Linked DNA regions of Flavisolibacter tropicus. The protein of the gene in region 2 interacts with the protein of the main gene of each other region in a pairwise test. Links are inferred from orthologs where the notes say so. Each region holds a gene or a part of one and is shown on either strand. Other genes may lie near its edges.

Evidence for each region.
Region 1: the proteins of SY85_RS01065 (region 2) and SY85_RS07270 interact in binary tests that used the Escherichia coli proteins (3 or more experiments, as listed by UniProt). The link is inferred for Flavisolibacter tropicus from one-to-one orthologs.

The regions. Positions count from the first base shown.
Region 1 is NZ_CP011390.1:1,735,799-1,739,400, forward strand. Bases 135-3,406 are described here. They hold SY85_RS07270 (2-oxoglutarate dehydrogenase E1 component), read right to left. Parts: upstream 3,083-3,406; coding sequence 335-3,082; downstream 135-334. Outside these bases: odhB (2-oxoglutarate dehydrogenase complex dihydrolipoyllysine-residue succinyltransferase), read right to left, coding at 1-131. UniProt on the Escherichia coli protein: E1 component of the 2-oxoglutarate dehydrogenase (OGDH) complex which catalyzes the decarboxylation of 2-oxoglutarate, the first step in the conversion of 2-oxoglutarate to succinyl-CoA and CO(2).
Region 2 is NZ_CP011390.1:281,969-285,211, forward strand. The notes cover bases 42-2,954. They hold SY85_RS01065 (ABC-F family ATP-binding cassette domain-containing protein), read right to left. Parts: upstream 2,524-2,954; coding sequence 559-2,523; downstream 42-558. Other genes in these bases: SY85_RS01070 (SusD/RagB family nutrient-binding outer membrane lipoprotein), read right to left, coding at 2,709-2,954. Outside these bases: more of SY85_RS01070, read right to left, coding at 2,955-3,243. UniProt on the Escherichia coli protein: Genetic data indicate it may be involved in ribosome assembly or function.

The DNA.
Region 1 (3,602 bases), 1.5 Mb from region 2 along the record:
GTTGCCTTTTCACTTTCTAATTCAGCTATCACTTCATCACGTTCTACATAGGCACCATCACTTTTCAGCCATTTTACCAATGTTACCTCGTTAATTGATTCACCAACAGTCGGTACTTTAATTTCAATCATTGCTATCTTATTTCGATTTCGCGAATTTCTGACTTATTTCTTTAAGTTTCTATCTTTTGTCTATTACCTCGCCTTTCTCATCACTCTCTACTTCATCTCAAGGCTCTTAAAACAATTAACTTCTCACAACATTACCTGCATTTTGCACAAGTAGGCTCCGTGCGCTGGCCATTTCACGTCTCACATTTGACGTTTCACGTCTCTTATATACTAAACGCCGTATCCACAATCTCCGCTTGCTCTTGTGCATGCACCTTACTATAACCAGTTGCAGTAGCTGCTCCCGGCTGACGGCTAATGATACCGTAATTGATACTCTTAAGATTCATTTGCAAGAAGCTGGCAGCACCCATATTAAGTGGTTCTTCTTGTACCCAGAACCATGTAGCCTTATTATACTTTTGGTAAAGAGCATCCAATTGCTTTGTTGGCAATGGATACAGCTGCTCCACGCGTATAATAGCTACATCATTTCGGTTGTCTTTCAGTTGGCGCTCAGCAAGGTCATAATACACTTTACCACTACAGAACAATACTTTCTTCACCTGGCTGGCATCCTGTACAAAAGCATCATCAATTACTTCTTGGAAACCACCTTGTGTAAATTGGCTAACATGTGAATAGGTTGCCTGCAAACGCAAATTAGCTTTTGGTGAGAAGTTGACCAACGGCTTTCTGAATGGCCATGTCAATTGGCGACGCAGTACATGGAACAAGTTGGCCGATGTCGTAATATTGGTGATGACCATGTTCAATTCAGCACACAATTGAAGGAAGCGCTCTAAACGTGCACTTGAGTGTTCAGGACCCTGCCCTTCATAACCATGGGGTAACAACATTACCACTCCATTCATACGCTGCCATTTCGTTTCGGCAGAAGCGATGAATTGGTCAATGATGATTTGGGCGCCATTGGCAAAATCACCAAATTGAGCTTCCCATAATACCAAAGCGTTAGGGTTTGCCATGGCATAACCATATTCAAAACCTAATACTCCGTATTCACTTAATAAGGAGTTATAAATGCGGAAGGTACCTTGTTGTCCTTCTCTGAAATGATTCAAACGATTATAACCTAAGTTAGTATTCTCGTCATAAAGCACAGCATGACGGTGAGAGAATGTACCACGTTTTACATCCTGGCCGCTCATACGCACATCTTTACCTTCTACCAGCAAGCTACTATAAGCTAATAATTCACCAGTTGCCCAATCTACTTTTTGATCGGTTTCAAACAGCTTTACTTTATCGCTTAACAGTTTTTCAACTTTACGTAAAGGCTTGAAATCACTTGGGATTTTCATTAACCCGTCAAACAACTCTTTGAAAACGGGCTCACTAACAGCTGTCGATGGAGATTGCTCAAAATCAGATGGTGTTGCCTTTCTCAAGCTTTGCCACCACTGATCCGGCTTTTGTGGATTATAAGGCAATGGATTTTGCTTCACTTCATCCAAGCGCTCTTGTAGATCCGACCAGAACTTTTTCTCCATTTCCTTTGCCAGATCCTGCGCATCAGCCTCTCCATTCTTTAATAAGAATTGCACATACTCTTCTCTAGGATTGGCATGCTTATCGATCAACGCATATAAGTGTGGTTGAGTAAACTTCGGATCATCACCCTCATTATGTCCATGACGGCGATAGCAAACCATATCAATAAAGATATCAGCATTAAATTCCTGGCGGTAACGAGTGGCTATTTCTACGCATTTAACCACGGCTTCAGCATCATCACCGTTTACATGTAATACTGGAGCTTGCACGGTAGCTGCTATTGAGGTGCTATAGTCAGAACTACGGGCATCATCAAAATCAGTAGTAAATCCAATCTGGTTGTTGATCACAAAGTGAATGGTACCACCGGTATCGTAACCCTTCAGATTACTCATCTGCAGGATCTCATATACTATACCTTGGCCTGCTACTGAAGCATCGCCATGGATCAGAATAGGTAATATCTTATCGAAGTCTGAGTTATAAAGGACATCACCTTTGGCTCTTGAATATCCTAATACTACAGGATTTACAGCTTCCAGGTGTGAGGGGTTGGGTGCTAATTTCAGGTGAACATTCTTACCAGAAACAGTTTGCACTTCACTGCTAAAGCCTAGGTGGTATTTAACATCACCGCTACCCATAGTTTGGTCTAGAATAGCTGTTCCTTCAAACTCACTGAATATTTGCTCGTAGGTTTTACCTAAAATATTAGCCAGCACATTTAATCGGCCACGGTGTGCCATCCCAATTACTACTTCTTGTACGCCAGACTCAGCAGCAGTACCAATAATAGCATCTAATGCAGGGATGGTTGTTTCACCGCCTTCAAGTGAAAAGCGCTTCTGACCAATATATTTTGTGTGTAGAAACTTCTCGAAAATAACTCCCTGGTTCAGCTTCTCTAATATACGACGCTTGCGCTCTAAAGGCAGTGATTGTTGTAATGAAGCTTCTACTTCTTTTTCCAGCCATTCTGCCTGCTTTTGTTTTAGAATATATTGATATTCTACACCCACATGGCCAGTATAGATCTTTTGCAGCTGATCAATGATCTGTTGTAAAGTAGCATTCGGCTTTCCAATAAATTGCCCAGCTATAAAAGACTGATTCAGATCCGCTTCCGCTAAACCAAAGTACTTAATATCCAAATTGGCGCCTCTGTCCTTGCGCTCACGAATAGGGTTGGTTTTAGCAATTAAGTGTCCTTTCCTTCTATAGGCTTGAATGAGTGAATACACACTAAATTCTTTGCTCAACTGACCAGCATCTACTGCAGCGCCACCAACAGCACCTGCTACAGCATGTCCGTTCGTATTGGACATGGCAAAATCAAACCCTTCAAAAAACTTACGAAACTCGGGTTCCACGCTTTCGGGGTTCTGCACAAAATCGTTATACAAACTCTCAATATAAGCAGGGTGTGAATGTGTAATATAAGAGAAGTCCTTCATGAAATCTGCTTTAGGATTTTTTGGGTAGGCAAATATCGGTCAAAATATACAACCAAGTAGAGATGAATATAAAAGGATTGAAATGAGTCAATAAAAGACCTGCTTTCAACTCATTTATTCCTCAACAAAAACAAATAGAAAATTGCCTGAGAACCAGACTAAGGCAAAGCCTCTTAAAGATTTAAAACCATTCTCTCCTATCCCCCAATGCCAAATCCCCAATTTTACTCCCTTTTATTCAACTTATTTCACTGTTAACCTTTCAACCTAAATCCGTCATAAACCTTACTCATATCCGCCATCCTTATAAATCCTGCTAATCCATGCTAAATCCCATTAATCCACGGTGCTCCTTTGCTCTGTGCGAAACCAATTCTCTGCGCTCCCAGCGACTCTGCGTAAAACCAATAGCGCAAAGCGCTCCCTGAGTGAAATCCAATTTCAAATCCTTAAACCGCCTTAACTCTGCTAATAATCTTATAAAATCTGCCCAAAACATGGTCCTAACAAAAAAAACTGC
Region 2 (3,243 bases):
GTAAGGGAGGCTCATATAACTGGAATTTGGAATTTGTCTTTTGGAATTTAATAGCGGTCTGGGGTGTGGTCTCTCCCCTTTAGGGGCTGGGAGCGGGTGTTAGCCTACTCACCACTGACCATTCACGAGCCTGGCTGCTGCCACGCCGCCCTACCTATCTCCCTAGTCTCTTGTACCTCTCCTGTACCTAGTCTGTACCTAATCTGTGGGTGTTCTGTAGGTAAGTCCGTACTAACTGCACAGATAAAGCCCTCTACCTGCCTTCCACATTCACTACTCCTCCTTAGATAAGCCTATACAACTTCTACTTACATCCCTAAGTCATAAGTAAAATAAATAATACAACTGCTTGAGATCCAGGCTAAAGGGCAGAACCTTAAAGATATAAATTAACCCTCCTGGGCATAGCATAACAGCTAATGTTGATGAATAGTACCAGCTTGCATGCGTAAAGTGACCCATCGGCAAGATCAGGGTATAGTCATAATAAGACAAAGCGAGGGCCTATAGAATAGTATGCCCTCGCTTTGTCTTATAAAAGCTTTTAAACATTTGGGATTACTGCCCTTCCAGCTCCATTAACTTCTCAAATACCTGTTCGTATGTAGTATTTAGCTCAGTCAGCTTTGCCAACACTGACTTATACTGCTTTTCAGTATCGGCAAATATGTTTTTGTCTGCGTAGGCTTCGGGAGAACCCAATTTTGCTTCCAGTTGGCTTTTTTGAGCATTTAATGCAGCAATATCTTCTTCAAGCTTTTGAAACAGGCGTTGTTGCTTTTGCAGTTCTTTTTTTGCCTCTTTGTTGATAGGAACATTAGGCGCTGTATTAACAACGGGTTGTGGTGTTATTACCTGGGGTGTTTCTTTTTCCTTCTGTACCTGGCTTTTTGCTTTTGGTTCCGCACCCTGAGCGCCATTTTTAGCCATACGCTCGTTCCAGGCTACCCATTCTTCATAAGTGCCCTTGAACTCCTTGATCTCATGATCTTTGATCTCCCAGATCTTATTGGCAGTTTTGGATACAAAATAACGGTCGTGACTAACCAGCACCAAGCTTCCCTCATAACGCTTCAGTGCGTCAATAAGAAGTTCAGTAGAGTGTATATCTAAGTGGTTGGTCGGTTCATCCAGTAATAAGAAGTTGGCTTTACTGATGATGGTTTTAGCCAAGGCTACTCTTGCTTTTTCCCCTCCACTTAGGACCTTGATTTTTTTATCAATATCATCTCCTCCAAAAAGAAAGCAACCTAATAAGTTGCGCAGCTCTTGCTCTGTTTTTTGGGAGCCGGCGCTTTTCATTTCTTCAAGGATAGTATGCGTTAATGTTAATGATTCTAACTGGTGCTGCGCGTAGAAGGCTTCTTCAATATTATGCCCCCATTTACGTTCTCCTTCAATAGGTTCACTACCATCTATAATTCTAAGAAGGGTAGACTTACCTTTACCGTTAGCACCGATCAGGGCAATCTTATCACCACGCTCAATTTCAGCGGTAGCATTTTGTAAGATCACATTTTCACTGTATCGTTTGCTCACTCCCTTTAGGTCCACCAATACTTTACCCGGTACTTTATCTACTGGGAAGTTGATACGGATGTCTGGACGTTCAATCTCTACATCTTCAATACGTTCTAGCCTGTCCAAACGCTTTACAATACTTTGGGCCTGCGCGGCTTTTGAAGCTTTTGCTTTAAAGCGCTCAATAAAGCGTTCTTGCTGGCGTATGTATTCTTGCTGGTTTTCAAAGGCGCGTTGCTGCAATTCTATCCGTTGTTGCTTCTCTGTTTCATAATACTCATAATTGCCGGTATAGAAATGCAGTTCTTTTTGATACAGCTCTACAATCTTCTTCACCATGCGGTTCAGGAAGTATTTATCGTGGCTCACAATAACCACTGCACCTTTATAGTGTTGGAGGTATTTTTCCAGCCATTCGATGGATGGAAGGTCCAAGTGGTTGGTAGGTTCATCCATTAACAGCAGGTCGGGCTGTTGCAAGATCATTTTAGCTAATAAGACGCGCATACGCCATCCACCGCTGAATTCCCGGTAAGGGCGCTTTAAATCGCTGTTGTTAAAGCCCAGTCCCTGTAAAACTTCTTCAGTTTGATGTTCTATGGTATAACCTCCGGCTTCTTCAAACTCGTGCAGTTTTTCGCTGTACTGCATAAGCAGCTCATCCGTTTCATTTTTAGCCAACGCATCTGTAATTTGGGCCAATTCTTTTTCTATTTGCTTGGCCTTATCAAAAGCATGCATGGCTACCTCAAGGATACTTTCGCTGGTGTCAAAGCTCAGAAGATCCTGGTGTAAATAACCAATAGAGGTATTCCGGCTGCGTTCAACAGTACCTGCAGATGGCTGGTATTCGCCTACAAAAAGCTTTAGTAGGGTAGATTTTCCCGTTCCATTATAGCCAATCAGGCCAATACGGTCATTGGGATGAATGTGCCAGGTCGCGTCTCTTACAATTGTGCGCGCCCCAAAGTCAAATGTTACATTTTGTAGTCCTGCCAGCATACGGTGAAACTTAAGAGCCGCAAAGGTAACCGCTGAGAGGAGGAATTAAAGGGGGATTAACAGGATTTTTTTATAAGGAGAATGTATAATTCTAGTATTTGCCAGGGATAGGAAAGCTTAAAGGCCTGCCAAGAAAAAAGGCTTGGTGTTAGACAACCAAGCCATTAAACTGCGCTAAGATGAATTTATGGTACATCCCACCAAACCCTGGTTTTAAGTGTTTCAAATGGAATAGGCACCCCTGGACCAGCTTCCAGAGCTGCGCGGTTAAGGTTGATTTCCAATTGTGGATAGGGAAGTCTCCGAGGGATCACACCACCGGTTCTATTTGTTCCGTTATTTACTATAGCAGGAAAACCTGTTCTTCTCCAGTCAACCCAGGATTCATAAGGAGCCTGATACATGGTGATCCATTTTTGTTCCATTATCCGTTTTAATGTATTGTCAAAAGCAACGTCTGGTTTAGCCAAGTAGGCAGCTGCGCCAGTAAGTCCTAAAGCCTCAAAATCCTTTGTAATGGCTGTATTATAAGCAGTGCCAGCCGCAGCTAAATTGTTAGCTCTGAAACGTACTTCAGCAATGATGAACTGTACCTCTGCTGCGCTCATTAGTACAACAGGCGAGTTAATAGATGCATAGAAAGAACCTACTCTGGAAAAATAGTTCTGGGCTGCATCATCTAGGTCATTTCCTGGGGTATTTCCCCAATACTGTCCTTTA